3 regions of the Corynebacterium sp. A21 genome follow, and region 1 is predicted to be linked to each of the others. Evidence: riboswitches for the same ligand, from Rfam matches in the RefSeq annotation. Region 1 holds a riboswitch; each other region holds the start of a gene.

Region 1 (3,268 bases):
AGACCTGCCGATGGGAATCATGAATTCCGGGGGCAATCAGGCAAAGCAGTGAATCCCCAGGCTGAGCCAAGTTGCGTGCACGTCTACTATGGGTGACAGCGAAACCAAAAACCCTCAAAACAGGAGTTCAACTCACCCATGTCAGATGCTCCCATCCGCCCTGCCGGCGGCCGTCACCATGTAGTCATCATCGGTTCCGGATTCGGTGGCCTTTTCGCCGCCAAGGATCTCAAGAACGCCGATGTCGACGTCACCCTGATCGACCGCACCAACCACCACCTCTTCCAGCCGCTGCTCTACCAGGTGGCAACGGGCATCCTGTCCTCCGGCGAGGTGGCACCGTCCACCCGTCAGGTGCTGTCCGGTCAGGACAACCTGAGCGTGGTCAAGGGCGAGGTGGTCAACATCGACATCGAGTCCAAGATGGTCTCCACCCAGCTGGATGAGATCAACCGCAGCTACGAGTACGATTCGCTGATCATCGCCGCCGGTGCCAGCCAGTCCTACTTCGGCAATGATCACTTCGCCCAGTACGCACCGGGTATGAAGAGTATTGATGATGCTCTCGGTCTGCGGGCCCGCATCGTCGAGGCCTTCGAACGCGCCGAGATCACCGATGATCCGGCAGAGCGTGAGCGCCTGCTCACCTTCGTTGTCGTCGGTGCCGGCCCGACCGGTGTGGAGCTGGCTGGCCAGCTGGCAGAGATGGCACACCGGACCCTCGCCGGTGAGTACACCAACTTCAACCCCTCCTCCGCCAAGATCATCCTGCTCGATGGTGCCCCGCAGGTGCTGCCGCCCTTCGGCAAGCGACTGGGCCGCAACGCCCAGCGCCAGCTGGAGAAGATCGGGGTGACCGTCAAGCTCAACGCCTTGGTCACCAATGTCGATGAGAACGTCGTGACCTACAAGTCCACCATCGACGGCTCCGAGCACTCCATCGAGGCCTTCTGCAAGATCTGGTCCGCCGGTGTCCAGGCCTCCCCGCTGGGCAAGATGGTTGCTGAGCAGGCTGGTGTCGAGACCGACCGCGCCGGTCGCGTCATGGTCAACAATGATCTCTCCGTCGGCGAGCACCGCAATGTCTTCGTCATCGGTGACATGATCTCCTTGAAGGGCCTGCCGGGTGTCGCCCAGACCGCCATCCAGGGTGGCGAGTACGTCGCCGAGCTCATCACCGAGGAGGTGGAGGGCCGCAGCATTGAGGAGCGCGAAGACTTCGACTACTTCGACAAGGGGTCCATGGCCACCGTCTCCCGCTTCTCCGCCGTGGTGAAGATGGGCAACGTCGAGGTCACGGGCTTCGTCGGCTGGCTGCTCTGGCTCGGCGTCCACGTGATGTTCCTGGTCGGCTTCCGTAACCGTGTGGTCTCCGCCCTCAACTGGGGTCTCAACGCCCTGTCCCCGAAGCGCTACAATCTGGCCACCACCCGCCAGCAGCTGCTGGCCCGCAACGCCATTCAGACCGTCGCCGAGCTCGACGGCGTGCCGGCTGACGCACCGATCGACGTGCTCAGCCGCATCAACCTCAATAAATAAGAGGTAGCCGCAGACGCCGCGCTCTCCCCACCTTCCGAGATCATCCGGAACCGGGAGGGTGCGGCGTTTCTGTCTTTTCTGGGGCCCGGCTTTCCCCGGACACGCCCTTAGCGTGGCCCCCATCATCCGGTGGGGGTCCTGCTCTGATAGATTTTCAGCCACAGACACGGGGTGCCTGCCGATCGACGGTGGGCTGAGATAAGACCCGCTGAACCTGCTCTAGCTCGTACTAGCGAAGGGATGTCCTTAACGTGGCATATCCATATCATCTGATCATCGACACTTTGCGCCAGCACACTCCCCTGGTCCAATGCCTGACTAATTCGGTGGTCATGCAGTTCACCGCCAATACCCTCCTCGCTGCCGGCGCTTCACCCGCCATGTGCGACACCCCGGCGGAGTCATATGACTTCGCCCAGGTGGCCTCCGGGGTACTCATCAACGCCGGCACCCCCAGCGCAGAGCAGTACCGGGGCATGGCCGAGGCGATCCGCGGCGCGAATGCGGCCGGCACTCCCTGGGTGCTGGACCCCGTCGCCGTCGGCGGGCTGAAGCAGCGCACCGAGTTCGCCCGGGGGGTCGTCGATAAGCGGCCCACCGCCATCCGTGGCAACGCCTCCGAAGTCGCCGCCCTGGCCGGCCTCGGTGCTGGCGGGCGTGGGGTGGATGCCACCGATTCGGTGGAGTCCGCGCTGACAGCCGCCCGGCTGCTGGCGACGCGCACCGGTGGTGTGGTCGCGGTCTCCGGCCCGGTCGATCTGATCGTCTCCGCGGATCGCGTCACCCGCCTCTCCTCCGGTGATCCAATGTTGCAGCTGGTCATCGGTACCGGCTGTTCCCTGGGGGCGTTGACCGCCGCTTATCTCGGCGCGGTCCGGGATACCGGGATCCCGCTTCACGACGCCGTCCTCGCCGCCCATGCCCACCTGGGTGTCGCCGGGCAGCTCGCAGCCACCCGGGCCACCGCCCCTGGATCCTTTGCCGTCGCGCTCCTTGATGCTCTCCACGAGCTCAACTCCGGGCAGATCCGCGACCTGAGCAGCATCGAGGAGAACTAGGACATGATCGACTACTCCATCTATCTGGTCACTGATCCCCTACTCGGCGGCGGGCCTGAGAAGGTCACCGGCATTGTCGAGCGCGCCCTCGCCGGCGGGGTGAGCGTGGTGCAGCTGCGCGACAAGGACGCCTCCCATGAGGAGTTTCTGGCCCGCGCCCGGGAGCTGAAAACCATCACCGACGCCCATGGGGTGCCCTTGTTCATCAACGACCGCGTGGATATCGCGATTGAGCTGGGTCTGCATCTGCACATCGGGCAGGGCGACATGGCCTATATCGATGCCCGCCGGGCCTTACCGGAGCATCTGCTCCTGGGGTTGACCATCGAGAACCGCCAACAGCTGGCGGACTGCATCACCGAATGCACGACCACCGGGGTCAAGGTCCCGGATGTGGTCGGCCTGGGCCCGGTGCGAGCCACCGAGACCAAACCTGATGCCCCGGCAGCTGTCGGTATCGCGGGCATCGCCGAGCTGGCCCCGATCGCCGCCGAGCACGGTATGGCTTCGGTCGCCATCGGCGGAGTTGGCCAACACAATGCCGCTGAGCTGGCGCGCACCGCCACCGACGGCCTCTGCGTGGTCTCGGCGATCATCGCCGCTGCTGATCCGGCCGCCGCGGCCGCCGATCTCAAGCAGACCTGGGAGCAGCACCGGGCACCGATGAACCA
Region 2 (3,268 bases), on a different contig from region 1:
CCGGCCAGGGTCATGGCCAGCGTGGACTTTCCGGCACCATTGGGCCCGGTGATCACGGTGGAGGCCCCGGCGGGCAGCCGCAAGGTGCGGGGCGGGCCCCACTGGGTCACCAGATCATGGGCGGACATCAGGGACGCGGCCCGGGAAAGGTCGGTGTGTGCCGGTTCCAGTACAGGTGTGCCAGACAGTTCTGCCGGGGAGATCTCCTGAATCTGGCCATCCGACAGACGCAGCACCGTATCAACGATCGGCAGCCAGAATTCATGGCGGTGCTCCACGATTACCAGGGTCGCCCCGGTCTCGTTGACTATGCGGTCCACCGCCGCCACCACCTCCCGCTGCCCCACCGGATCAAGGTTCGCGGTGGGCTCATCCAGGAGAATCAGACTCGCCCCCATGGCGATCACCCCGGCCAGCGCCAGACGCTGCTTCTGACCACCCGAAAGGTGTGCGGTGGGATGATCCAGGGGCAGATCCAGCCCCACCATCTCCAGAGCGCGACGCACCCGCGGCCAGATCTCCGCAGGCGGGACGCCGAGATTCTCGCAACCGAAAGCGACATCATCGCCCACCCGACTGGCGATCACCTGGGAATCAGGGTCCTGCAGCACCAGCCCGACGGTGGGGTTGTCCACGGCGTCGATAAGCAGGGTGCCCTGCCGCTCACCATCCTCGGCATCACCGAGAACCCCGGCCAGCGCCGCCAGCAGGGTGGATTTTCCGGAACCGGAATTACCGCTGAGCAGGACCCGCTGTCCTGGCCCGATATCGAGATTGATGCCGGCTAAGGCGGGCCTGGTGCGGCTGGCATGACGCCACCCGAAATCGCGGGCGGTGACACCTGCCCCTCGAACAATATTTCTGGTCATACCTGCGGCCGCAGTTCCCGGCCCACCGCAAAACGGTCCAGAGCGCCGGTCGCCGCCAGCGACTTGACCAGATAGAAGCCCAGGGCTCCCGCCAGCACCGCCCCGGAAACCAGGAGGCAGGAAAGATAGATGATGTTGAAGGTCAGGGACATCGCGTAATAAGCGCTGAGGAAAAGTTCCAGCACATAGGCACCGATACCGGCGCCGATCCCTGCGAGCACCGCCACCGGCAAAGTGAAACGGCGGTAGCGGAAGGCTGCGAAAACCAGCTCGGCGCCCAAGCCTTGGGCCAGCCCTGAGTATGCGGTCTCGATTCCCCACTGATTACCCAGCGCCGCAGAGACCACTGCGGCGAGCAACTCAACGAAGAGGGCCGCACCGGGCTTGCGGATCACCAGTCCACCGATGACACCGCCGATCAGCCAGATGCCGGCGGCCATGCCACCCAAGCCCGGGGTCAGGGCATCAAAGGCGGTGAACCAGGCATAGCCTACTGAGTTCCATACCCAGAAGAGCAGTCCGCAGGCCACACCAAGGACCGCTGCGATGATGATGTCAATGACCCGCCAAGTAGATGTGGTGGGGTTTTGGGGTACACGTGTACCAGTCATGGATTCCTCCCTAGCGCCGGCATTATCCGGATCAGGTTCAACGGTCGCCGATATGCAGCATCTCAGCCCGGAGTTTCACCGAGCACCCGTGGTTATCTAGTTGTCTAACCGGGCCTTACTCTACGCCATCGAGGTCAGCGGAGGAAAAAACGGTCCCTGCCACCCCTCCCTCGCGACGCCAGGAAACCTTGAGTTCATCGCGGGCACCGAAGTGAACCAGATGGCGCGCGATCACCAGTTCCAGGGCTTCCACGTGTTCCGGTGCGGTCACCAGGTGGAGCAGCAGCACCGAGTCCCCGACGATCATACTCACCTCACCGGCCATCTCACCTTCGAAATAAAGGTGTCCGCGGCCCTCCGCGGCATCCCAATCCGTCTTCAGTTTCTGGGAGAAGTGCGCAGCCAGCTGCTTGCCGTATCGGGCGGGGCGATCAGTGGCAACACGGGCGGTGGAAGCTGAGGTCATGGCCCTCAAGTTACCTCCTTGCCCGCCGGTAGTACATTGCCCCCTCCCCTTGGAACACATGAGGGCACAGAAGCGGGTATCTTATGTCACATTCCCATCATTAGGAAGGTGACTGTTATGCCTGGTGGACTTGCCGCCCTGCTCGACGACATTGCTGCTATCGCCAGAACCGCCGCCGCCACCGTCGATGACGTGGCCGCCGCAGCCGGAAAGACCAGTGCCAAGGCCGCTGGCGTGGTCATCGACGACGCCGCTGTCACCCCGAAGTACGTCTCCAATGCCTCCCCCGCCCGCGAACTCCCGATGATCTGGCGGATCACCAAGGGATCCTTCCGCAACAAACTGATCATCATTCTTCCGATTATCCTGTTGCTGAACTGGCTCGCACCCTGGGCGCTGACACCATTGCTGATGCTCGGCGGCACGTACCTGTGTTTCGAGGGTGCGGAAAAGATCTGGCATAAACTCACCGGCCAGCATGCCACTGAAACCCCCGCCACCGATGAAGGCCCGGAGTCAGAGGACAAACTGGTCAAGGGTGCGATCATGACCGACCTCATCCTGAGTGCCGAGATCATGGTCATCTCACTCAATGAGGTGGCCACCCAGACCTTCTGGATGCAGCTGAGTGTGCTGTTGATTGTGGCCATCGGGGTGACCGTCCTGGTCTACGGGGCGGTGGGGCTCCTGGTGAAAATGGATGACCTCGGACTCCGGATGATCGAGAAGGACCCGACGGGAGGCGGTGCCAAATTTGGCCGGGGCCTGGTTGTCGCCATGCCGAAAGTACTGACGGTCATCGCCATCATCGGTACCTTCGCCATGCTCTGGGTCGGTGGCCACATCATGATCGTCGGGCTCGAGGAGTTCGGGGCGATCTGGTTCTACGAGATCGCCCACGGCGCGGAAGTAGCCCTCGGGGGCGGCGCACTCGGCTGGGTGGGCAATACCCTCGTCTCGCTGATCTTCGGTTTCCTCTGGGGCACCGTGATCGTCGGATTGCTCGGCGCAATCTCCAAACTGAGCGGCAGGTCCCACTAACCTCCGGGGAATTCCGCTAGAGGAACATCACCAGGCTGACCGCCATGACCGCCATGCCCAGCACCAGGCCGTAAATGGCGTGGTGGTGGCGCCCGGTGGATACCGCGGTGGGCAGCAGCTCATCCATTGAGATGAAAACCATGATGCCGGCGACCGCACCGAAAGCCAGTCCCAGGGTGGTGTCCCCCAGGTAGGGCAGCAGGATCAGATAGCCCAGCACCGCGCCGACCGGCTCCGACATCCCGGAGAGGGTGGAGAGCCAGAAGGCCTTGGCCCGCGAA
Region 3 (3,268 bases), on a different contig from region 1:
AGGTGCGACCTCAAGGTGGCGCCCTCATAACAGCGGCGGAAGCGACCGCGCTCCTGCAGCACCGGAACCACCTGGTCCACAAAGTCCTCAATGCCTTCAGGCAGGGTCGGCGCCATGAGGTTGAAGCCGTCGGCACCGCCGCCATCGACCCAGCGTTCGATTTCATCGGCGATCATGACCACGTTGATGCCCGCCCTGCTACTGGAGCTGTGGTCGAGGCTTGCCAGCAGCCGGGCAGCGTGGAAAAGGCTGCCAGAAGGTACTGGATACGGTGGTCACCAGGCCGATATTTTCGGTGGCCCGGGCCATGGCCATGAGCGTGGTGATCGGATCGAGGAACCAACCGGGACCGTTTCCCATGCCGCCGAACCCAGCCGATTGGCTGTCCGCGAGGAATACCGCACCCAGGAGGCCGCGTTTCGCGGTGCGCGCGAGTTCCTCCCAGTAGGTGATGTCTCCCAGTCGGCTGGCGCTGGACTGCGGAGCCCGACAGGCGCCAGAGTGGTGCCCGGCGGCGAAGGTGAAGCGATTCAGGTGGACATCAGTTCATGACCAGTCCGCCGTCGACGATGAGGTTTTGGCCGGTGATGGCCCGCGACCACGGGGACGCGAAGAAAAGCGCGGCGTCGGCAAGTTCCTCCGGGGTGGTCACTGAGCCGAGTGGGGTGCCGGTGGCGATGGCGTCGAACACCTCCGGCGGGGTGGTTGAGCTGGCGTCAGTGGTGCGCAGCAGACCACCGCTGAGCATGTTGACGGTGACCGCATGTTTGCCCAGATCGACGGCCAGCGTTCGGGTCAGTGAGAGCAGAGCCGCTTTGGCGGCGTTGTAGTCGTGGTAGGGAACCACCGGATGCTGCACGAGGTTGGTGCCGATGTTGAGCACCCGACCGAATCCGGCCTCCTTGAAACCGGGGAGTGCCGCCTGCACCACGTTGAGGGCACCTGCCACGGTGCCGGCGAATTGGTTGTCGAAGCGTTGGTAGGAGATGTCCTCGGCCTTGGGTCGGGCATCACCGTCGAAGGCGAAGTCCACCAGGGCGTTGTTGATCACGGTGGTGACCGGGGTGCCAAACGCTTCTGCGGCCTGCGTGATCAGAGTATCGACCTGGCTGCGGTCGCGGACGTCGGCTGGGAGCGCAATCGCCCGGCCGGGATGCGCCGCAGCGAACTCTTCAGCTGCCGCGCGGCTGGAGTGGTAGTTGACGGCGACGCGGGCGTCCTCATTGAGGAACGCCTCTGCAATGCAACGGCCGAGTCCCCGGGCGCCGCCAGTCACCAGGACCACCTGCTCGGAAATCGGGGTGGCGAGAGAAGTAGTCAACGCTGTGCCTTTCTGCTGCGAGGCGAAGGCACCGCCGGAAGGCTTCCCGCTGCCCCGGAGGGGCGCGGGTAAGCGGCATCGTAGACAGTCCCTTCGCCAGTACTAACTGGATCAGGTTCAACGGGTGTGTTCTCAGCCCTCCGAATGGAGGGCACCCCGTGTCACATAAGCGACCCTAGCAGTTCCACAGCGAAGGCAGGCGGGATTTAGCCCGGGAGCACCTCAAAGGTAACCTCAAGAAACCTACCCACCTGCCGGGTCCCTGCGGTGCGCAGCTGCGCACTCTCGATCCGTCGCGGCAGCGTCGGCGCACCGGCGGGGAGGAAGACCGGGGCCATGGTCAAGATAATGCGGTCCAGGGCGCCGATATCAAAGAACTGGCCGACCAGATCACCGCCGCCCATCACCCAGATATTTCCCTCACCAGCGGTGTCCCGGATACGGGGGAGTGCATCTCCGACCGAGCTGTTGATGACCTTGATATTGGTCCCCTCCGGAATCGGTAGATTGCGGCTGGAGAAGACCCAGTTCGGCCGGTCACCATAGGCATCGATCCAGGCCTGGGGATTATTGAGCAGATCCATCTCTCGGATCAGCCATTCGTAGGTGGTGGACCCCATGACCAGGGTGGATACCCCGGCCAGGAAATTTCCGATGTCGTCTTCGGCTTCATCACTGCCGGCGACTTCGAAAAGCCACTGCAGGGAGTTGTTTTCATCCGCGATGAAGCCGTTCATGGTCGTCGCTGCGTTATAGATGATCGCCATGGTTCGAGTGTAGATCAGCTGAACCCGGGCAGCTCCGGAGCGAGGATCTCGCTGGGAGCAGGCCGCCAGAGGTAGTCTCGCGGGTATGACCATCCAACGCATGGATAATACCGCCATCGTCGTCGAGGACCTGGATCACGCCATCGATTTCTTCACCGCACTCGGTATGGAGCTTGAGGGCCGACAAATAGTGGAAGGGGAGTTTGTCGATCTCACAGTGGGAATCTCGGGAGTGCGGAGCGAGATTGCGCTAATGAAGACCCCTGATGGCCATGGCCGGATCGAATTGACCAGGTACCTCCAGCCGGAAGCGTTGGCAACCTCGCCGGCGGAGCTTGCCCCCAACACCATTGGCCTGCACCGGGTCATGTTCGCGGTCGATGATCTTGAGGCCACTCTTGCTAAGCTGCGCCCGCATGGTGCCGAGCTACTCGGGGAGATCGCCAACTACGAGGACATCTATCAGCTCTGCTATCTGCGCGGGCCCGCCGGGATTATCGTGGCGCTGGCGGAGCGGATCGGCTGAGCAGCACCCGCTATCGGGAACGCCCTGCCCGCCAGCTCATTACCGCGGCAATGACCAATACCAGCGCCAGCAGTGCCGGCCAGACCTTCGGTTCGGGCTGGACCACATTGATCACGGCCTGAACCAGGGCGATGAAGGCGAAGAATCCCAGGAAGCCGGTCAGCGTATCCAGCTGCATCTTGCGGCGCCGATCTTCGGAATGGTTCTGGGGTTCAGTGGGGCTCATGGTCACCAGCTTAGGGGGTTGGCTCAGGGCTGCTCCGCTGCGTGGCCAGCAGACCGACCACGAGGGCAGTGCCCCAGAGGAGAAAGAGCGGGTCCCAGAGCCAGGCGTGACCTGCCATGGCGGCGAAGTCGAACTGTGCACCGCGGGGGATGACCTCGACCAGTATCAGGTTGGCCACCACGGTGTTCATGCCACCCCAGATGATCAGGACTGCGGCGCCGAGCCAGTAGCACCACCGCCAGGGCGGGGCGTCGATAAGCCGCAACGGCAGGAGTGCGAAGCTGATCTTCAGCGCCCCGAGGATCAGCAGCAGCCAGCCCATCCCGACGAATCGGCCGGTGACCTGCTCGCCGACGGTGTTCAACAGCCACTGCCCGCCCAACCCCCAGTACACACTTGCGGCGCCATGGAGGCAGCCGGCGAGTGCG

What was found. A riboswitch is a leader RNA that binds a small molecule or an ion and turns the genes downstream of it on or off. The one in region 1 is predicted to bind thiamine pyrophosphate.
Region 2: linked by a shared signal. The riboswitch ahead of ACTU46_RS05355 (ECF transporter S component) and the one ahead of thiM (hydroxyethylthiazole kinase) in region 1 are both predicted to bind thiamine pyrophosphate.
Region 3: linked by a shared signal. The riboswitch ahead of ACTU46_RS06505 (3-oxoacyl-ACP reductase) and the one ahead of thiM (hydroxyethylthiazole kinase) in region 1 are both predicted to bind thiamine pyrophosphate.

What each region holds. Positions count from the first base shown of each region.
Region 1 covers NZ_JBQPQY010000001.1:820,303-823,570, forward strand. The annotation lists gene ACTU46_RS03740 (NAD(P)/FAD-dependent oxidoreductase) at 139-1,539, shown strand; TPP riboswitch at 1,697-1,797, shown strand; gene thiM (hydroxyethylthiazole kinase) at 1,791-2,597, shown strand; gene ACTU46_RS03750 (bifunctional hydroxymethylpyrimidine kinase/phosphomethylpyrimidine kinase) at 2,601-3,268, shown strand, end outside.
Region 2 covers NZ_JBQPQY010000002.1:266,742-270,009, forward strand. The annotation lists gene ACTU46_RS05350 (ABC transporter ATP-binding protein) at 1-869, opposite strand, end outside; gene ACTU46_RS05355 (ECF transporter S component) at 866-1,480, opposite strand; TPP riboswitch at 1,471-1,580, opposite strand; gene ACTU46_RS05360 (DUF2218 domain-containing protein) at 1,596-1,946, opposite strand; gene ACTU46_RS05365 (DUF808 domain-containing protein) at 2,064-2,987, shown strand; gene zupT (zinc transporter ZupT) at 3,004-3,268, opposite strand, start outside.
Region 3 covers NZ_JBQPQY010000003.1:32,217-35,484, reverse strand. The annotation lists gene ACTU46_RS06515 (hypothetical protein) at 1-176, opposite strand, end outside; partial or broken gene ACTU46_RS06510 (LLM class flavin-dependent oxidoreductase) at 156-534, opposite strand; gene ACTU46_RS06505 (3-oxoacyl-ACP reductase) at 542-1,321, opposite strand; TPP riboswitch at 1,392-1,490, opposite strand; gene ACTU46_RS06500 (dihydrofolate reductase family protein) at 1,528-2,088, opposite strand; gene ACTU46_RS06495 (VOC family protein) at 2,174-2,614, shown strand; gene ACTU46_RS06490 (hypothetical protein) at 2,625-2,840, opposite strand; gene ACTU46_RS06485 (DUF3995 domain-containing protein) at 2,851-3,268, opposite strand, start outside.